DNA from 4 places in the Labrenzia sp. R5_0 genome. Region 4 is predicted to be linked to each of the others. Evidence: predicted binding sites of a transcription regulator. Region 4 holds the regulator's gene; each other region holds the start of a gene.
The links. The regulator PhoB, encoded in region 4, activates phosphate uptake and scavenging genes when phosphate is short. The targets are predictions, from matches to a motif close to TGTCATNNANCTGTCAT.

Region 1 (5,308 bases), 780 kb from region 4:
ATCACCGCCCGTTCCGGCTGGGCACGAGAGAGCAGTTCCGGCACCCCGAAGGCGAACCAAGTGTAAACGAGGTAGGTGAAGATCGCGAGCGGTACGACGACAGTGAGCCATGCGCGCCGGCGAACCTGATTCCAGACGAGTGCCTGGGTGACGGGTGTTTCGAGCGTATCGACGGTCATGAGATTTCCCCTCAATGCGCCCGGCCGGACCCGACCAGCTTGCCGCGCAGATAGGACGACAGTTGGTCGATGGCCATGATGGTTATGAACAGAAGGACGAAGATAGCGGCGGTTTCATCGCCTGCACCCTTGCCCCAGCCGATCGTGCGGCGAAGTTCCTGGCCGATGCCGCCAGCGCCAACGAAGCCGAGAATGGCAGAAGCACGCACATTGATTTCAAGGCGCAGCAGGAAATAACTGAGATAGTTCGGCGCCACCTGGGGCAGCACCGCAAACCGGATGCGTTGCAGCCAGCTGGCCCCACAGGCCGACAGGCCCTCGATGGGCTTGCGATCGATGTTCTCGTTCACTTCGGAAAAGAGTTTGCCGAGCGCACCTGCGGTATGAAACGCAACGGCGATCATGGCTGGTACAGGGCTGGAGCCGAGTACGAAGATCAGGAACAGCGCAATGATCAGTTCGGGAAAGGCACGTGTGATGTCCATGATGCGGCGGACCACCGGGATCAACGGTCCCCAGCTGTCGACGTTTCGCGTGGATGCCATGGCCAGCACCACCGCCATCGCGCCGCCCAGAAGGGTCGCAACCGCGGCAATGTTCAAGGTTTCCAGCATGGCCGGAACGAACTGCAGCATCAGCGAGAAAAAGGCCGGGCCGGCCTCAAAGGCCTCAACGACGATCTCGCCCGGATAGTCGAAGAACTTGGAAAGACCCTGAATAAATCCACCGGAATTCATCGAATTGGATTTCGAATAACCGGAGACCAGAACCGCTACGACCAGCAGCAACCCTATCAACGAATAGAGCTGGCGGCGTTTGCGCATGGACAGGATTTCCTGCTCGAGTGCGGCAACAGCCATTGTTTGGGACCTTTACTTGATGCTCACTTCATCCGAAGCGGGGTGGCTTAGCTGGATCAACCCTTCGAAACCTGGCGATCCTGGCCCTGTGGAGCCACTTCTGGCGGAAAGTCGATTCCGCTGGCCGATACTTGAGAAAACGCGGGCCGGAGACCGGCCCGCGCGGAGATCGGAAATTCCGATTACTCGCTCTTTGCCTTACGGGCAGCGACGATGGATTCGTAAGCCGCATGGGTGATCGGTTCGAAGCCGCGTGCTTCACCGGCCATCACGCCGTAACCACATTCCTTGTCTTCCTTGACGAGGTTGGCCATCAGCTCGGTCATCTTTGCCTTGATGTCGTCCGGCAGCTTCTTGGACAGGACAACCGGGCCTTCCGGGATCACCGGCGAACGCCAGATTTCCTTGATCTCGGTCATGTCGACCAGACCCGCATCGGTTGCCTTGCGCAGAGCGCCGGAATTGTAGCCGTCTTCCCATTCGCCAAGACCGTCAGCCCAGGTCACGCCGCCTGCGATGTCGCCGTTGAATACGGCAACGATGGTCTGCTCGTGACCACCGGTGAAGACGACGTCGGAGAAATACTCACCCGGCTTCATGGAGTAGCCGAGTTTCGGAATTTCGATGGACGGGATCAGGTAACCGGACGTGGAGTTCGGGTCGCCGAAGCCGAAGGTCTTGCCCTTCATGTCTTCCAGGGAGTTGATCTCGCTGTCGACGCGGGCAAAACCGATGGAGTAGTAGCCGTAGCTGCCGTCGTTGTTGACCTTGACCAGAACCGGCTCAACGGCTTCCGGGTCGGTCAGGAAGACTTTTGCGTAGCCGGAAGCACCGAGCCAGGCCATGTCGAGGTTACCGCCGAGCAGGCCTTCGATAACGCCGTTGTAGTCTGCCGGAGCAAACAGCTTTGTCGGAACGCCGAGCAGTTCCTCGGTCTTTTCGCGCAGGCATTCGTTGGCACGCAGACGGTCGGAAGCATTTTCGCCGCCGAGCAGGCCGATACGGAATTCCGTGATTTCCGCTGCACCGGCAACAGAAGCGTTCAGAGCGATCATGCTGACGGCAGCAAGCGCAGCAACTTTAGCAACGAGTTTCATTTGGGACACTCCCCGAGAGTTCTCAATTTTGATGACGTTAAGCGGGTGCGCAGCCGGATCAGACCGCTGCTGCCGCCGGGGTCATCGCACCGGCGGATTCTCTGGAACCGGACTGGCCGGCATCGATGGCGGTGGATGTCGCCGCCTCGTTAAAGCTCTCATCGGCACCGTAGATTTCGCGTGCGACAGCCGTGGTCAGCGCTTCCGGCGCCCCGTCGAACACGAGGAAACCGTCGCGCATGCCAATCACCCGGTCGCAATAGGTCCGGGCAGTGTCGAGCGTGTGCAGGTTGCAGATGACGATCTTGTTGTCGCGCTCGTGAATTTCACGCAGCGCATCCATGACGATCTTGGCATTCATCGGATCGAGCGAGGCAATCGGCTCGTCCGCCAGGATCATGTGCGGGTCCTGCATAAGAGCGCGGGCAATCGCAACACGCTGCTGCTGACCTCCGGACAACTCCTCGGCCCGCTTGGTGGCTTCCTGGGCAATGCCCAGTCTGTCGAGCGCACCAAGCGCGGAATTGACGTCTTCCTGGCTGAAGATGTTGAAGAGGCTCTTCAAGGTGCCGTGACCGTTGAGGCGCCCCAACATGACGTTGGTGACAACATCCAGGCGCGGCACCAGGTTGAACTGCTGGAACACCATGGCGCAGTCGCGCTGCCAGCGGCGCATCATGCCGCCTTTCAGGCTGAGAATGTCCCGGCCATCGAACAGGATCTGTCCGGCGCTGGCGGGGGTCAGCCGGTTGATCATGCGCAGCAAGGTTGACTTGCCGGCACCGGAGCGACCGATGATCCCGACCATCTGCGGTTTTTCGATATTAAAACTTACTTTGTTGACCGCGGTCCGAGACCCGAAGGTCTTGGTGACTTCCTGAAATTGAATCACGCGCCAGCCCTGTCCGTTGTGTTCGTCGTGCTGCGCGACAAGAGCCACCGGACCATTACAGAAAAATGACATTCCTTTGTCGGGGAGCCCAAAATTTTATGACAAATCAATGACATCCCTGCCTGAAGCATCGGCAGAACAACCATCTCCGTCGGGAATTCCGCAGCGCTCTCAGCGCTTTCCGAGCCCCCTTGGCGTCACACATGCCTGGCTGAAATTTACTCGGAAATCAGTGCTCAAATACAAGGCTTCTACCCGCCAAATGCCGTTTTCACCGCTGTGGATGCATGCAAAAAAAGTAACGGGAGTCACGCCAGTGTCATCAAAGCGTCACGACCGGCGCCAGCAACACGGCTACAAACCGTTTCCGCACTCCTTCCAACGCTATATGGAGCATCCATGTCCGCCCCGACCCAGAAGCCTTCCCTGACCGAAGCCCCGAACATTCACCCGGAGGCCAGGGTGCTGAATTGTGATCTCGGCATCTGGACCGAGGTTGGCGCACGCACGGAAATGCGCGAAAGCAGCATGGGGGACTATTCCTATATCGTGCAGGAAGGTGATGTCGTCTGGTCGACCATCGGCAAGTTCTGTTCCATCGCCCGCCGCGTCCGCATCAATCCGGGAAACCACGCAACCTGGCGCGCCTCCCAGCATCACTTCACCTACCGCGCTGCTGCCTATGACCTTGGCGAAGACGACGCGGATTTCTTCCAGTGGCGCAAGGACGACTGGGTCACCATTGGCCATGATGTGTGGATCGGCCACAATGTCACGGTGCTTGCCGGCGTCTCGATCGGCACCGGAGCTATTGTTGCAGCCGGGGCAGTCGTTTCCAAGGATGTCGCCCCCTACACCGTTGTTGGCGGTGTGGCCGCCAGGGAAATCAAACGGCGTTTTACCGAACAGCAGGAACAGGCGCTGATCGATATCTCCTGGTGGGACTGGTCCCATGAAGAGCTGAAGCAGCGGCTGCCCGATTTTCGCAAGTTGTCGATCGACGCGTTCATCGAGAAGTATCGCTGATCCTGCAGGTGGCGCGGACACCTGCTCAGGTGAGCCGTGCCTTCTTTTCCCGCTGCAAAAAATTCCCGGGACGCGTTACACTTGCACCATGCAAACAGAAACCGCCGTTCTTGAAAGCAGTCTTGGACCGTCGCTGCGGCGCTGGCGCGTACTGAACCGGGTCAAGCAGGAAGCTCTGGCGTATGAACTCGGCGTCTCGCAGACGAGGATATCGCGCTGGGAGAGTGGCAAGTTGCAGCCGGACGACAGCAACAGGGCGAAGATCACCCGTCTGCTGAGGGCACGTCCGGAGAGCGCCGCCGACAAGGCCCTGCTTGATCTTGTCTCCCGGTCCGCGATTCCCGTGCATCTGGTCTGCGACCTCACACACAGGCTGCTGGCCATGTCCGTACCGCGTGCCTGCGAATGGCGCGCACCGGTGAACGAGTTTCTGAACCGGCCCCTGTGGCGTTTTGCGTCCGAAGGCATCCGGGCAACAGAGCACAGACTGACAGACTATGGCTGGTTCGAGCCGGATGCTCCTGACATTGTCTACCGAACGGAACACGTCGATTTCCCGGAAATGACCATCCCGGAGAGCATCATCCGGATTTCGCGCCTGCCGCTGTCAGACGGACGGTTTGCGCGGCTGGTCCGTGAAGAACAGGATGCTGCATAAATTATGCGGTAACTCGTCTGGCGCGGTGGCCCGCAATAATCTGGCCACCATGACAAAGACGCCCCCTTCCCTCGATCTTCCTGAAATTTCCCACACCAGACTGACGGGCCTGCTGGACTTCCTTCAGGCTGCAGAGCAGCTGAAAGACACAGTTCGCTCGGGAACGACAACCGGCGGCAGGCCGGAGAGCACTGCCGAACATAGCTGGCGACTGGCCTTGATGGTTCTGTTGTTCGAACCAGAGCTGAAAGAAATCGACTTGCTCAAACTCCTGAAGCTGACGCTTGTGCATGACCTGGGCGAAGCCATCTCCGGAGATGTCCCCGCTCCACTCCAGACGCCGGGTGACGACCGTCAGGAACGCGAGAGGCGGGACTTCCTGACCTTGTGTGAGCTGCTGCCGGGTGACGTGGCTGGGGAGCTAACCTCCCTCTGGGATGAGTATGCAGCGGCACGAACCGTCGAAGCCCGACTTGCCAAGGCGTTCGACAAGCTGGAGACCATGCTTCAGCACGTTCTGATGCCAAGGCAAGCGCCTTCATTTTATGAGTTCAACCTCGGTTACGGCCGTGATCGCACCGATTGCAGTGCTCTCA
Region 2 (5,308 bases), on a different contig from region 4:
TCCGCGCAGCGTTTCTGAGTGCGGAACCCTTTGACGGACCGACGCCGGACACGATGGACGGCCCCTGCCCGACCTGCACCGACGCACCTTGCCTCACGGTTTGCCCGGTCGGTGCCGTTACGGTGCACGAAGGCTACAAGGTCACTGACTGCCGAAACCATCTGGCGACCAGCCGCAACCTCGATTGCTGGTCCGGCTGCCTGGCAAGACGGGCCTGCCCCTTTGGCCAGGAGCACCGGCAAAGCCAGGCAACAGCCGGGTTTCACATGGAGAGTTTCCTGGGGCTTTAATTGCTAGTTTTGAAGTAGTGACGTTAAGTGGTGGCTTCCTCAATGCCTACATTTCTCACTGCCAAAGAGGCCCCGATAACAGGGACGCCGGGCATTCAGCACCGAGACGGCCACGGCCAAAGCACCGCCAGCAAAGAGGTCGACAAAGTAATGACCGCCGAACACCGGGGTTGCAGCTATCATGGTCACCGCGAACAATGTCACCAACCAGAACCAGCGTGTCTTGTAGAAGCCAGCGATTAGCAAGATGCCCCCAGCAGTATGGAACGATGGAAAGGCAGCAAGCCCTTCTGCGTCGAGAAGATTGACCGTAGCGCCGGATGGTTCCCGCAAGGCAAGAAGTTGCTCCACATGAGCGATACCGGGAACGCTGCTGAAACCGTCGATATGGGCGACATCGCCGAAATAGTAGGCGACGGTGGCGACCGCGGGGAAAAACATCGCTATTGAAACCGACACCGTTGCGGTGATCAAAAATATTTCGCAAAAATAACGCGCCCGAGCAGGCCTTCCCATCAGAATCAGTGCGAGAAAACCAAACAGACTGGCACCGTCGAACCCGATATAGGCAATATGCAAAATCTTGTTCAGCAGAAAGTTATGTTGGACGAACGTGAAATAGGCCATCCAGTCGAGCCCGAGCACCTTATCCCAGTTATCAAGTAGAGGATCCGCAAGAGGAAACACTACGCTCATGGTCAAGTGGTTGAAGATGCGCAACGTCGCCAGGGCGACGAATATGAAAACAATGCCTTTGAGTAACAGCTGCATCCGTTCCCGGAAAACGTCTGGAAATGTCCCCCGGAGTTTGACGTAGCAACTCAGCAGCGCGCAGACCGTGATGATCCCACCGAATAGTATTAGTGACTTGGGATCGACGCGCGCCGTAACAAGCGTTTGAAGAACGAGCGTTGTGCCGACGACAACACTCATGAGAACAACGTTGAGAACTCCTGGAAAAGGCAGACTTTGTGTTTGAAAGGGCGCAGCCTCTTCAAGAGAGGCTGTCTGCGCTTGAGCAGGCGGGTCAAAATCGCCTTCATTTTTCAATCCCAGGGCGGAAGACATGTCCGCAGCACCCCGCGCAACGCATTTACAGGTTGCTGTTTTTCTATAGCTGATAGGCTTAAGATCAGGTTTCTTTCAGTTGTTCTGTCACCCGTCCAGCTTCACCACGCCATCCTGGTCCGGGCAGGTTTCCAATGCTTCCATCGCGGTGCGGCCGTCGCCCAGTGGGGCGTCGGGCCAGATTTCGGCGAGCGGGATCAGAACGAACGCCCGGTCGCCCATGCGCGGGTGCGGGATTTCGAGGTCGTTTTCGGCAACCTTTTGCAGACCGTAGATCAGAACATCGATGTCCAGCGTTCTCGGTCCCCAGCGCACGTCGCGCACACGTCCGAGTTCGGTCTCGATTTCAAGACAGCGCTTCAGCAGCGCCTGCGGGCTCATGGTGGTATCGATCACCACGCAGCAATTGCGGAAATCGTCCTGCGGCACCGGCCCCCAGGGCGGCGTCCGGTAATCGGAGGACCGGGACACCAGCATGACGCCGGGCGTTTCCTCCAGCCGGCGGATGGCCTCATCCAGATTGGCCTTCGGGTCACCAAGGTTGGATCCGAGCCCGAGCGCACAACGGGTCGGGGCGTCAGCCATCGCATTTTCGGCATTCATTCGACAGGGTTCCGTTCCAGGCGGGTTGCCTCGATCATACGCACGCAATCGGCATGTGGACTTACGTCATGCGCCCGCACAATCGCGGCCCCTTTCAGCATGGCCGTCATGTGAACGGCAACGGATCCGAACAGCCGGTCTTCCGTTTCCGCTTCCAGCACGGCACCGATCATGCGCTTGCGCGACGCACCCGCCAACAGCGGAAGGCCGTGTTTCTTCAGCGTTTCGAAACGGTTCAGAACGATGAAATTCTGGTTGATGGTCTTGCCGAAGCCAAAGCCCGGATCAAGGATCTGCTTTTCCCTGGCGATCCCTGCCTTTTCCGCCAGGTCCATCGAGATTTCGAAGAAATGGTCGATGTCCGAAAGAATGTCCAGTCCGGCATCGGCGGCAAGACGGTTATGCATCATAACCACATGCACGCCGGCCTCGGCAACAACCTCAGCCATGGCCGGATCCTTTTGCAGACCCCACACATCATTGACGATGACCGCCCCTGCCGCGCAGGCACGGCGCGCGATCTCCGCCTTGTAGGTATCGATCGATACGGGCGTTCCCATGTCGATCACCTGATCGAGGATCGGATCGAGCCGCGACCATTCCAGGTCCAGCGGCACCGGTTCGGAGCCCGGCCGCGTGCTTTCGCCGCCGACATCAAGAATATCGGCCCCTTCCAGAATCATTTCCTGTGCACGCCGCAAGGCGGCATCCGCATTGGCGTGGCGCCCGCCATCGGAAAAGGAATCCGGGGTCACGTTCAGGATCCCCATCACGTGGGGGCGTTGGTGTCCGGCGTCGAAACGCGGCGGCTCGTAGGCTGTCGGGGTCGGCATCATTGCGTCCTTTTGACGGTCAGGCACGTGTTTGGCCCGTCTGACACCGACGGTCAAGCGGCACCAATGCGACTTCGCCCTGCTTGACCCCGCTCCAAGGCTGTGGACGATCACGATTTGGAAGCAATTTGGAGGTTCAATCGTTCCGCGGCGGTTTTCCGGCAATCCGCACACGCCGTCATCAAAAATTCGGGAAACGGTCTTGGAACAGACATCCGTCTGTCACGGAGCTTCAGCACCTGATGTTTTTGCCAAGGGACTCGCCCCTGCGGTCCCCAGCCACGGAGCTTGAAAATGTCTTCAAACGTTTCTCGACGCAATTTTCTGAAATCATCGGTTGCGACCGGTCTGGTACTGGCCTCACCGCTGGCCATGCCGGGCCTGTCGCGTGCGGCCTCTCGCCCGCAGATCACGCACGGTCTTCAATCCGGCGACGTTGATGCCAATTCCGGCATGATCTGGGCCCGCTCGGACCGTCCGGCGCAAATGCTGGTTGAGGTCGACACCACCGGCACGTTCGAAACGCCGCGGCGCCTTGCCCCGATCAATGCGCTTCCCGACTCGGATTTTGCCGTCAAGCGACTGCTTGAGAACCTGCCGTCCGATCAGGATGTCTTCTACCGCGTCGCCTTTGCCGACCTGAACGACGTCAATGCCGTATCCGAGCCGATGACCGGCCGCTTCCGCACCGCCCCGGCGTCCCGCCGCAACATTCGTTTCGCCTGGTCGGGCGATACCGCCGGTCAGGGCTGGGGGATCGATACCGACCGCGGCGGCATGAAAACCTACGCCACCATGGCAAAACATCAGCCGGACTTCTTCATCCACTCCGGCGACACGATTTATGCCGATGGCCCGATGAAGGAAACCGTCGAGCTGAAGGACGGCACCGTCTGGAAGAACATCGTCACGGAAGAAAAATCCAAGGTTGCCGAAACGCTGGACGAATATCGCGGCCAGTGGAAATACAACCTCATGGACGAGAACCTCAAGGCGTTCAACGCGGAAGTCCCGACCTTCTTCCAGTGGGACGATCATGAAGTCGTCAACAACTGGTCGTCCTCCAAGGATCTCCTGTCCGACGATCGCTACAGCGAGAAGAACATCCACCTTCTGGCCGCTCGCGCCGGCAGGGCTTTCCACGAGCTGGCTCCCATCCGCTACACCCCGGCCGAGCCGGGCCGCGTCTACCGCAAGATCGCCTATGGTCCGCTGCTGGACGTATTTTTCCTGGACCTGCGCTCCTATCGCGGGCCGAACGGCGCCTCGATGGAAGACACCATGACACCGGCTTCGCGCATCCTCGGCGCCGAGCAGCTTGCCTGGCTGAAGCGTGAACTTCTGAATTCCAACGCCACCTGGAAGGTCATCGCCTGCGACATGCCGATCGGCCTGATCGTCTGGGACAACTGGAAAGACCAGGCCGGCGCCGAAGCGGTTGCCAACGGCGATCACGGCGCACCGAAGGGCCGAGAACTGGAATTCGCCGATCTGCTGCGCTTCATCAAGACGGCAGACATCGACAACATCGTCTGGCTGACCGCCGATGTGCACTACACCGCCGCGCATTATTACAATCCGGACAAGGCCCAGTTCCAGGACTTCAAGCCGTTTTGGGAATTCGTCTCCGGCCCGATCCATGCCGGCACCTTCGGCCCGAACGATCTCGACATGACCTTCGGCCCGGAGCTTAAGTACATCAAGGCCCCGACCGCCGAACAGGGCGCCAACCTGCCCCCGTCCATGGGGCTACAGTTCTTCGGCCTGGTCGACATCGACGGCCAGAGCGAACAGCTCACCGTCCGCCTGATGGACCGTGACGACGTCGAACTGCACACCGTCACGCTGGATCCGATTCGCAAGGCCTGATCAGAGTTTCCAGAAAAAAGAGCGGGCCGGGAAACCGGCCCGTTTGTTTTAAAAAAACCTACCTTCGTCATCCCGGACGCAGCGAAGCGGAGATCCGGGACCGGAGAGCCGAGGTGTTTCCGATGGAGACTTATCATTCGGCGCTGTGCCTCCCCGGTCCCGGCTCGCGCTGCGCTTGGCCGGGATGACGACGGAGAGGCGGATAATGTGCGCCTACTCCGCTGCCGCCGGCTGACGGATCTGGCTGCGCAGGATCAGGAACAGAATGATGCCGGCGATGGGCATACCCGGCAGAATGAAAGCGAGACCGAGGATCGGCTCTCCGAGTGCAGCGATCGCGAGGCTGGCGACAATGCCGCCGCCGAACTGCAGAAAGCCGAGCATGGAACTTGCCGAACCGGCGATGTGCGGGAACGGTGCCATGGATTCGGTGAAGCTTGCCGGCAGAACCAGTGCCAGCGCGAATGTGAACAGCGCCACCGGCCCCATCACCGTCAGGATCGTCGGTTCATGGGTGAGCGTGACATAGCACATCAGAGTTGACGCAACGACCCAGAGGCTAAGCCCGTAGGGCACCAGCTTGCGGGCTTCGAAAAAGCGAAGCAGACGACCCGTGAGGATGGTTCCAGAAATGAAGGAGCCCGA
Region 3 (5,308 bases), on a different contig from region 4:
TCTGCAGCCGGTTTCTGCCGCAAGACGCAGGCTGGTTTCATAACAGGAGGCAAGAAGGTCCGCTTCGCCCGACGTGCCACCTTTCCAGACGGGGCCGACCGTGTGGATGACGTGGCGGGCGGGCAGACGGTAGCCACTGGTGATCTTTGCCTTGCCTGTTTCACAGCCGTTAAGCGTCCTGCATTCGGCCAGGAGCTCGGGACCTGCCGCACGGTGGATCGCCCCATCGACACCACCGCCGCCGAGCAGCGACGAGTTGGCCGCGTTGACGATGGCATCCACGTCGAGCCGGGTGATGTCGCCGATGTGTGTCTCGATCCTGCTCACGGCTTGAGCTCCGGCTGCAGATCTTCAACAACCTTGAAGCGTTCGCAGACAAGGTCCATTTCCGGGTCAAATCCGCCGTTGCGTTCAAAGAAGACCTGATGGTCCCTGCGCCAGCCGGCGAGGTCATCATTCTCGCCTTCCGCCAGGGCGAAGTCTTCCCCGACATCGCAGAAGCGCACGACGGACACTTCCAGTGTTTCGATCACCAGCGCGGGGGTGTCGTCCCAGTTCAGTGCAATGTCCCGCCGTCCATGAACGGGCAGGACGTCACCGCCGTCCTCATAGCTCTGCAAGGCACCGCATGTGGCGGTTTTCCTGCCGGCGCGGACAAGGGCGATGAGCTGGGCACACAGGTCCGCATTGTCGCCGAACTTGAAGGTTTCGGCGCCGGGGTATCTTGCTTTCAGCTCGTCGATGGACATCGGATCACATCCTGAAGAGACCGAAGCGCGTGTCTTCGATCGGGGCGTTGAGGGCTGCCGACAGGGAAAGGCCCAGAATGTCCCGGGTCTTGCGTGGGTCGACAATGCCATCGTCCCAGAGCCGGGCAGTCGCGTAAAGCGGGTGACCCTGCTGTTCGAACTGATCGATGATCGGTTGCTTGAAGGTTTTTTCCTCATCCGCCGACCAGCTGCCACCCTTGCGCTCGATACCGTCGCGGCGGACGGTGGCAAGCACGCCGGCGGCCTGTTCGCCGCCCATGACCGAAATGCGGGAATTGGGCCAGGTCCAGAGGAAGCGCGGCGAATAGGCCCGGCCGCACATGCCGTAGTTGCCGGCGCCGAAGGAGCCACCCACCAGCATGGTGATCTTCGGGACCGAGGTGGTGGCGACCGCCGTCACCAGCTTGGCACCGTCCTTGGCAATGCCGCCGCTTTCATATTTGCGGCCGACCATGAAGCCGGTGATGTTCTGCAGGAATACCAGTGGAACCTTGCGCTGGGAGCAGAGCTCGACGAAATGAGCCCCCTTCACTGCGCTTTCGGAAAACAGAACGCCGTTGTTGGCGACAATGCCGACCGGCATGCCATGGATATGAGCGAAGCCGCAGACCAGTGTGGTGCCGTAGCGGGCCTTGAATTCATCGAAGCGCGATCCGTCGACGGTGCGGGCGATCACTTCGCGGATGTCGTAGGGCGTTTTCAGATCGGCCGGAACGACGCCGAGGATTTCGTCCGGATCGTAGAGCGGGTCTTCCGGGGTCTGCAGCGCGACGGATGGCGTCTTTGTGCGGTTTAAGCTGGCGATGGCGCGGCGGGCGAGGGCGAGTGCGTGGGCATCGTCGCGGGCCAGATGATCGGCAACGCCGGACAGGCGCGTGTGAACATCGCCGCCGCCGAGATCTTCCGCAGATACTTCCTCGCCAGTGGCGGCCTTCACCAGAGGCGGACCGGCCAGGAAGATGGTGCCCTGGTTCTTGACGATGATGGTCTCGTCCGACATGGCCGGCACATAAGCGCCGCCCGCTGTGCAGGAACCCATGACGACCGCGATCTGGGCGATGCCTTTTGCCGACATGTTGGCCTGGTTGAAGAAGATGCGGCCAAAGTGGTCGCGGTCGGGGAAGACCTCGTCCTGGTTGGGCAGGTTGGCGCCGCCGCTGTCGACCAGATAGATACAGGGTAGATTGTTTTCCGAGGCAATTTCCTGAGCGCGCAGGTGTTTCTTGACCGACATCGGATAATAGGTGCCACCTTTGACGGTGGCGTCATTGGCGAGGATCATCACCTCGCGGCCTTCAATCCGGCCGATGCCCGCGATCATGCCGGCGGCGGGGGCCGCGCCCTCGTACATCTCGTGGGCGGCCAGCATGCCGACTTCCAGGAAGGGTGAGCCGGGATCGAGCAGGCGGGAGACGCGTTCGCGCGGCAGGATCTTGCCGCGGGACACATGACGCTGTCGGGCGGTCTCGCCACCACCGTCCAGGGCTGTCTGGGCTGCTGCCTTGACGGTGTCCATGGCCGCTTCGTGGGCAGCGCGGTTTGCTGCAAACTGTTCGCTTCTCGGCGATAGGCTCGATTTCAGGATGCTCATGTCACCCGGTCTCCCTTGGATCAACCTTGTGGACGGTCGATTGAGTTCAGTTGCTTGCTCCCCACGCGTCCGGTTTCACGCCTGAGGGGCCGGAATGTCTCGGTTCTCCGGCGCAACGGCCTTGCGCGCCAGGTCCAGGTAAATCTCTTCGATATCCAGTTTCGACAGGCGGCCGCCTTGGCGGTACCAGCTAGGAATGCCAGTCAGCATGGCGATGATCGCGCGGGTGGCGACCCTCGGTTCGCGTACGCTGTAGCGCCCTTCAGCGGAGCCGGTTTCCAGAATAGCCGTCAGGATGCCCTCGTAGCGACGGCGCTCCGCTTCGACGATGTCGAAGTTGTCCGGTTCGAGATTGCGCAGTTCCATGTAGGAAATGAACACCTCGTCCGCCCGTTCCAGGTGATAGCGGATGTGAAAGCGGACAAAACGCTCCAGCGGGTCCATGTCAGCCGCAAAAGCCGCTTCGTCCCAGGCAGCAAGGAGTTCGCCCATGTGGGCGAGCATCAGGTCCTTCAGGATATCCTGCTTGGTCGGAAAATGGTTGTAGAGCGCGCCTGGCTGAACGCCGACATCGGCGGCGATTTCGCGCATGGAGACAGCGGCATAACCGTTGGCGGCAAAGCGTTTCAGGGCTGCCTTGCGCACACGTGCGGCAGTCTCCTGGCCTTTCGCGCCCGTTCTGGATCGGCTTTGCGGTCTTGCGGCTGCACTTGCCATCTTGGTTCTCCCTATCGCAAAAAATAAATGAACGTTCGTTCATTTGCAAGGGTAATTTGAGTGCGAAAGCGTTGCTGCTAGAAAGAATGACAGGGGAACAGGCGCGACTGTCAAAAAACTTTCATGGATAACCTGTTCACAGTCCTTGAGCATTCTGCGTCCGGTTGAATGCGCTGACGAACCTGGGCGTACCTCCGGGATGTATTTCAAAGGAACCGATTGATGACCGAAGAAAGTGCAAAAACCTGGGTTGAAGCGGAATGGGCAGACAGCCTGGACGAAGAGCTGGAAATGGAGATCGACGATTTTCTCGTCGCCAAGGATCTCGCCTTCATCTCCGCGAAGAAGCACAAGTCGACCATCGACCGGAACACCTATTTCCACGAGTTGCTGCGTCTGCAGGCCGAACTGGTGAAGCTGCAGGACTGGGTGCAGCATACCGGTGAGAAGATCGTGATCATCTTCGAGGGGCGCGACGCCGCCGGCAAGGGCGGGGTCATCAAGCGCATCGCGCAAAGGCTCAATCCGCGTGTCGCCCGTGTCGTGGCGCTGCCGGCACCAACCGACCGTGAAAAGACCCAGTGGTACTTCCAGCGCTACGTGCCGCATCTGCCAGCCGCCGGAGAAATGGTGTTGTTCGACCGCTCCTGGTACAACCGCTCCGGCGTCGAGCGCGTCATGGGCTTTGCCAGCGATAGCCAGGTGGAGGAGTTCTTCCACGATGTGCCGGAATTCGAGCGCATGATCGTGCGCTCCGGTGTGCGGCTGATCAAATACTGGTTCTCCATTACGGACGAAGAACAGCAGCTGCGCTTCCTGATGCGCATCCACGATCCGCTGAAGCAGTGGAAACTGTCGCCGATGGACCTGGAATCCCGCGTGCGCTGGGAGGATTACACCAAGGCCAAGGAAGAAACCTTCGAGCGGACCAATATTCCCGAAGCACCCTGGTTCATCGTGGAAGGCAACGACAAGAAGCAGGCGCGCCTCAACTGCATCAGCCACCTCCTGTCGATGATCCCTTACGAAGATATCCCGCACGACCCCATCAAGCTGCCGGAACGGGTCTACAATTCCGATTATGAGCGCAAGGTCCTGCCGGAACATCTCTACGTGCCGGAGAAATTCTGAGCCGGGACAGTGCTCCCTTCACGGGGGCGGCGCTGCTGTGTGAAATCGCGGTGAAAGACCTTCGATGTCTCCCCGGATCTCCGCTACGCTTGTCCGGGGGGGCGAGATTGATGTGACTGCCGCCCGCGTCCAGCCGATGAGGCCGGATTCAAATCAGCTTTTCACCAGCGAGCAGGCCTTTCTCCGGCCTTTCTGCCCTTGCGGAGTTAAATCGTTTTATGTCATCTGGCGTGCGTACCTCAAAATCATGGGAAGGATGCCGGCATGACGGAAAAGACTATCAGGTGGGGGATCGTTTCGACCGCGAAAATCGGTCTTGATAAGGTCATTCCGGGCATCCAGCGGTCGAAGACCGGCACCGCCTATGCGATTGCTTCGCGAGATCTCGACCGGGCAAAGGAAGCAGCGAAGGGTCTCGGCATCGAGAAGGCCTACGGATCATACGAGGAGCTGCTCGCAGATCCGGAGATCGACGCGATCTACAATCCGCTGCCCAACCACATGCATGTGCCCGTGACGATCCAGGCGGTGAACGCGGGCAAGCACGTGCTTTGCGAAAAGCCGGTGGCTCTCAATGCCGAAGAGGCAAAGCAGCTTCTGGACCTGCCGAAAGACAAGCTGGTTGCCGAAGGCTTCATGGTTCGGGCCCACCCGCAATGGATCAAGGCGCGCGAGATCGTGCGGTCCGGCGATCTGGGGGAGCTGAAGGCGATCCAGACCTTCTTCAGCTACTACAACGATGACCCGGGCAACATCCGCAACAAGGCGGATATCGGTGGGGGTGCGCTGCTCGACATCGGTTGCTACACGATGCTGGCCGGCCGGTATTTCTTCGATGCCGAACCTCAGCGGGTCGTTTCGCTGATCGACCGGGATCCCGCCTTCGGCACCGACCGCATGACCAGTGCCCTGCTCGACTTCGGCAACAACCGGCATCTCAACTTCACCGTCTCGACCCAGCTGACGCCTTATCAGCGCATTCATCTGGTCGGTACGAAGAAGCGGCTGGAAATCGTCATCCCGTTCAACGCGCCGCAGGGCGAAGCTGTTCAGATCCGGCTTGACGACGGTTCGCTGCTCGGCGATGCGGCGATGCAGT
Region 4 (5,308 bases):
TGGAGGAAGGTCTGACGGAGGACATCTTTACCAATCCGAAGGACAAGCGTACGCAGGACTATATTACGGGCCGCTTCGGCTAAGCATTTTTTAGGTTTCTGAAGGGGACACAGGATGTCTGAACATACAGTCTCGGCTTACGATGACGAACTGACGGCCATGGCCGGCAAGGTTGCCGAAATGGGTGGTATTGCCGAAAAGGCTTTCGCCGATGCGGTGTCCGCGCTGGTGTCGCAGGATCTGGAGCTTGCCAAGGCGACGATCAAGGGCGATGTCCGTCTGGACAGCCTTTACAACGAACTTGAAGTGAAGCTGATCGAGCTGATCGTCCGCCGCCAGCCGATGGGGCAGGACCTGCGTGAAATCACTGCCGCAACGCGCATTGCCAATGACCTGGAGCGTGTTGGCGATCTTGCCAAGAACGTTGCCAAGCGCGTCATCGCCATCGACAGCGACTTGCAGTCCAAGAAGCTCGCGATCGGTGTGGAGCACATGACGGAACTCGCTCTTTCGCAGCTCAAGCAGGTGCTGGATGCCTACGCCCGAAAGGATGCGGAAGCCGCCCGCCGGGTTCAGGAAGCCGACGCCGAGGTCGACGCGATCTACACGTCGATCTTTCGCGAACTCCTGACCTACATGATGGAAGACCCGCGGGTCATTACCCAGTGCGTCCATCTCTTGTTCTGCGCAAAGAACATCGAGCGCATCGGCGATCACGCGACGAACATCGCCGAGAACGTCTACTACATGGTCACTGGCGAGCGTTTGCCGGAAGACCGGGCAAAGGTCGACGAAACAGGCGCGGTCTGACCCGCCGGTAATCGTCGGATTTGCTGAAGATCTTAACGGCCGGCGCTTCGGCGCCGGTTGCGGTAATTGGAGCGAGATGTATGCCGAAGGTGCTCATCGTTGAAGACGAAGAACCGCTCAGCCTTCTATTGAGATACAATTTGGAAGCGGAAGGGTACTCGGTCGAGTCCTGTGTCCGGGGTGACGAGGCGGAAATCCGCCTGCGGGAAAGCCTGCCGGATCTGTTGCTGCTCGACTGGATGCTGCCGGGCCTGTCCGGAATTGAACTGTGCCGCCGCCTGCGGGCGCGCGAGGACACCGAGCGCCTGCCGGTCATCATGCTGACGGCACGCGGTGAGGAAGCAGAGCGCATCCGCGGCCTGGCGACCGGTGCCGACGACTACGTGGTCAAGCCCTTCTCGGTACCGGAATTGATGGCCCGCGTGCGCGCCATCCTGCGCCGGGCAAGCCCGGAAGTGGTGTCCAGCATGTTGCGGTCCGGCGATATCGAACTGGATCGCGAAACGCACCGCGTTCGCCGCAACACCAAGGAAATACACCTGGGGCCGACGGAATTCCGCCTGCTGGAATTCCTGATGACATCGCCTGGCCGTGTCTTCTCCCGCGAACAACTGTTGGATGGGGTCTGGGGTCACGATGTCTACGTGGACGAACGCACTGTCGATGTTCACGTCGGTCGCTTGCGCAAGGCTCTGAACAAGGGCAAGGCGAAGGATCCTATCCGTACCGTCCGTGGTGCCGGATACGCCTTCAATGACCAGTTCACCTCTGCCACTGCCTGAGGGCAACTTGCAGAATGGAATTAAGGAGCCCGCTTTCAAGCGGGCTTTTTGTTTCTCAGCGGTTATGTGCCTTTCGCGGAGCAAGGTTCTCTTCTGCGACCACCCCATCAGTTGTGTCGGTGTCGGGGCTGATCCTGCGGTCCCTGTCGTGGCGGAGCGGTCAAACAAGGTTTGATTTGATGGGGCGGAAACGGCATGGAGCGGTGCCAAGAACAAGCCGTGGGAGGTCACTGTTCGGGGTCGGGCATCTGGTCAATGGAAGGCCCAAACAAAAAAAGCCCGCCAAATCGGCGGGCTTTCTCATGAATTGGTTAGGTGCGAGGCTATCAGCCTGCCTGAGCCATCGTCTTGCGATCGCGGCGGCGGTCGGCGACCGGCTGATACGCGATCTTGCAGTGATGAGCGCAGTAGGGGACGCCGGCATCGGATTGGCGGCCGCAGAAGTAGAAGTCGTCGGTCGCCGGGTCGCCAATCGGCCATTTGCAGGTCCGCTCGGTCAGCGTCAGGATGGTAGCCCGCTGCGAGATCGGAACAAGTTCTGCAATCGGCTCTACGCGCGGCTTGGCAGCCACCACTGGAGCCGGCGAGATGTCTGCTTTCAGGGCCGTTGCGCCGATCGACTGCGGATGTGACGTCGTCGGTTTCTTCGGCGCTGCCCCCGTTGCAGGAGCTGCGGTGCGCGGCCGGCGCGGCTTGGCGCTTGAAGAGGTGGACTTGGCGCGGCCGGACAGGCCAAGGCGGTGCACCTTGCCGATCACGGCGTTACGGGTAACACCACCCAGTTCGCCTGCGATCTGGCTTGCGCTCAAGCCGTCGCCCCAAAGCTTTTTGAGAAGCTCAACTCGTTCGTTTGTCCAACTCATTGCCGCACCCTTTAGTTTGACCGTCCTGCGGCCATTAACCCCGTGTTAAGCATGCGCAAGCACGCTTAATGCTGGCAGATCTAGTGCCTCTTGGTGATTTGCCTCACGAGATCTCGTGTCTGATTGCTGAGAGGTTACAATAACGTTAATTTGTCAGGCAACCACTCGACCCAAACCAGTTGGGGATGAAACGACTTTTCCCCAATTATGGCGAGGTCATTGAGAATTTTATGAAATCCGCCCTCCGCGGCACATGAAATGTCTTGTGCGCCATTTCCATTGACAGTGCATGGTACCGGCAGTGTATAAGAAAGCCGCTGCGTGCCGCCTCATCGGGGCGGCACGTTGCGTTTTGGCCCTTCGGCATCTTTTCAAGGTGACGGCCCGGCGTCGGGGCGACGCAGGGGACAGCAGGGGCGTTTAAAGGAGACAAACGAGGTTATGTCCGCGACTGCACTATTCGGAAATTACGCAAGATCGAACCTGTCTTTCGATCATGGGGAAGGCGTCTGGCTGGTTACCACCGATGGCCGACGATTCCTCGATTGCGGTTCCGGCATCGCGGTCAACGCACTCGGTCATGCCCATCCGCATCTGGTCAAGGCGTTGCAGGATCAGGCAGCCAAGCTGTGGCATACCTCCAACCTGCACCAGATCCCGGATGGCGAACGGCTGGCGCAGCGCCTGTGCGCGGAAACCTTTGCCGACAAGGTGCTGTTCGTGAATTCCGGCGCGGAAGCGATGGAAGCTGCCATCAAATGCGCGCGCCGTTATCATTATGACAACGGCAACCCCGAGCGGTTCCACATCGTGACCTTCGAAGGCGCCTTCCATGGCCGGACCATCGCGACCATCGCGGCTGGCGGCCAGGCGAAATATCTTGAAGGCTTTGGCCCGAAGGCTCCCGGTTTTGACCAGGTGCCGGCAGGAGACCTGGATGCGCTGAAAGATGCCATCGGTCCGCAAACGGCCGCGATCGCGATCGAGCCCGTGCAGGGCGAGGGCGGTATCCGCGAAATTCCGGCCGATTTCCTGCGTGCGCTGCGCAAGATCTGTGATGACAACGGCATTCTGCTGATCTTCGACGAGATCCAGACCGGTGTCGGACGGACCGGCAAGCTGTTCGCTCACCAGTGGACGGGCGTGGAACCGGACCTGATGGCAATCGCCAAGGGTATCGGCGGCGGGTTCCCGATGGGCGCATGTCTTGCAACGGCAGAAACGGCAGCGGCGCTGTCCCCCGGGACCCACGGCACCACCTTTGGCGGTAATCCGCTGGCCATGGCAGTCGGCAATGCCGTTCTGGACGTCGTTCTGGAAGACGGGTTCCTGGAAGGTGTCCGTCAGAAGGGGCTCAGCTTCAAGCAGAAGCTGGCCGGACTGGTGGACGGCCATCCGGACGTTCTGGCCGAAGTGCGCGGCAACGGCCTGATGCTCGGTCTGAAATGCGTGGTGCCGGTTGCAGATTATGTGCTTGCAGCCCGTGAAGCCGGTCTGCTGGCAGTTCCTGCCGGCGATAACGTGGTGCGCATCATGCCGCCGCTGACCATGAGCGAAGAGGAAATTTCCATTGCTGTCGAGCGCCTGGAACAGGCTGCTGTCGCCATGGAAGCGAAATTGGCGGAAGGAGCGGCCTGATGACCGCAAACGGAACCTACCGGAACTTTCTGGATCTGACGGACTTCGAAGGCGACGAATTGCGCGCCATCCTGGACACCAGCCGGAAGATCAAGTCGAGCCGCAACGGCGTGCATCGCGGCCAGGGTCCTCTGGCCGGCAAGGTGCTGGCCATGATCTTCGAACAACCGTCGACCCGTACGCGCATTTCCTTTGACGTCGGCATGCGCGAGCTTGGCGGCGAGACCTTGATGCTGACCGGTGCGGAAATGCAGCTCGGCCGCGGAGAGACAATCGCCGATACGGCGCAGGTTCTGTCGCGCTTCGTCGACGCGATCATGATCCGCATCCTCGATCACAACGACCTGCGTGAACTTGCAGAAAATGCGACAGTGCCGGTGATCAACGGCCTGACCAAGCTCTCGCATCCCTGTCAGATCATGGCGGATCTGTTGACCTTTGAAGAGCATCGCGGTTCGATCAAGGGCAAGAGCGTTGCCTGGACCGGTGACAGCAACAACGTGCTGGCTTCCTGGATTCATGCCGCGCCGCGCTTCGATTTCGAATTGCGCATCGCGACGCCGGGTGAACTGGCGCCGCCGATGGACCTGATTGAAACTGCTCGTGCCAAGGGTGGTTCCATTCAGGTCACGACGGACCCATATGAGGCAGTCAAGGGGACCGACTGTGTCGTGACCGACTGCTGGGTGTCCATGGGTGATGACGATGCGGAATCGCGTCACAACCTCCTCAGCGCCTATCAGGTCAACAAACGCCTGATGGCTGAGGCAAACCAGGACGCCCTGTTCATGCATTGCCTGCCGGCCCACCGGGGTGAGGAAGTCACCTCGGACGTCATGGACGGTCCCAACTCCGTTGTGTTTGACGAAGCCGAAAACCGGCTCCATGCCCAAAAGGGCATTCTGGCCTGGTGCTTCGGCGCAGCATAAGGCAAGCCAAGTGGCACTTAATCTTGATGAACTGGGCATTACGCCTGCAGGGCTGGACGCTGTCCGGCCCTTTGCCGTGGAAGGGCTCGATGTGCGCGGCCGTGCGGTCGCGCTTGGTCCTGTCCTGGAAAAAATTCTGGACCGGCATGCCTATCCGGAACCGGTCTCGCGACTGCTGGCGGAAGCGATCGTTCTGACCAGCCTTCTGGGCACGTCGCTGAAATTCGACGGTCGCTTCACGCTGCAGACGCAGACGAAGGGGCCGGTGTCCATGCTGGTGGTCGAC

Region 1: the regulator PhoB is predicted to act here: its motif matches at 3,127-3,143, upstream of phnC (phosphonate ABC transporter ATP-binding protein).
Region 2: the regulator PhoB is predicted to act here: its motif matches at 3,004-3,020, upstream of J7447_RS22555 (alkaline phosphatase).
Region 3: the regulator PhoB is predicted to act here: its motif matches at 3,187-3,203, upstream of ppk2 (polyphosphate kinase 2).

Annotation. Positions count from the first base shown of each region.
Region 1 covers NZ_JAGHRK010000001.1:1,022,260-1,027,567, reverse strand. Annotated here, with positions in the region: gene phnE (phosphonate ABC transporter, permease protein PhnE) at 1-179, opposite strand, end outside; gene phnE (phosphonate ABC transporter, permease protein PhnE) at 191-1,039, opposite strand; gene phnD (phosphonate ABC transporter substrate-binding protein) at 1,222-2,136, opposite strand; gene phnC (phosphonate ABC transporter ATP-binding protein) at 2,195-3,028, opposite strand; gene J7447_RS04740 (DapH/DapD/GlmU-related protein) at 3,428-4,054, shown strand; gene J7447_RS04735 (helix-turn-helix transcriptional regulator) at 4,143-4,712, shown strand; gene J7447_RS04730 (HD domain-containing protein) at 4,702-5,308, shown strand, end outside.
Region 2 covers NZ_JAGHRK010000004.1:557,989-563,296, reverse strand. Annotated here, with positions in the region: gene J7447_RS22575 (ferredoxin) at 1-290, shown strand, start outside; gene J7447_RS22570 (phosphatase PAP2 family protein) at 330-1,358, opposite strand; gene folK (2-amino-4-hydroxy-6-hydroxymethyldihydropteridine diphosphokinase) at 1,446-1,961, opposite strand; gene folP (dihydropteroate synthase) at 1,958-2,794, opposite strand; gene J7447_RS22555 (alkaline phosphatase) at 3,089-4,663, shown strand; gene J7447_RS22550 (multidrug effflux MFS transporter) at 4,877-5,308, opposite strand, start outside.
Region 3 covers NZ_JAGHRK010000004.1:649,781-655,088, forward strand. Annotated here, with positions in the region: gene J7447_RS23010 (O-acetyl-ADP-ribose deacetylase) at 1-327, opposite strand, end outside; gene J7447_RS23015 (ASCH domain-containing protein) at 324-749, opposite strand; gene J7447_RS23020 (carboxyl transferase domain-containing protein) at 754-2,361, opposite strand; gene J7447_RS23025 (TetR/AcrR family transcriptional regulator) at 2,437-3,078, opposite strand; gene ppk2 (polyphosphate kinase 2) at 3,301-4,209, shown strand; gene J7447_RS23035 (Gfo/Idh/MocA family oxidoreductase) at 4,474-5,308, shown strand, end outside.
Region 4 covers NZ_JAGHRK010000001.1:247,084-252,391, forward strand. Annotated here, with positions in the region: gene pstB (phosphate ABC transporter ATP-binding protein PstB) at 1-83, shown strand, start outside; gene phoU (phosphate signaling complex protein PhoU) at 115-810, shown strand; gene phoB (phosphate regulon transcriptional regulator PhoB) at 891-1,592, shown strand; gene J7447_RS01160 (GcrA family cell cycle regulator) at 1,919-2,455, opposite strand; gene J7447_RS01165 (aspartate aminotransferase family protein) at 2,897-4,093, shown strand; gene argF (ornithine carbamoyltransferase) at 4,093-5,022, shown strand; gene J7447_RS01175 (Hsp33 family molecular chaperone) at 5,033-5,308, shown strand, end outside.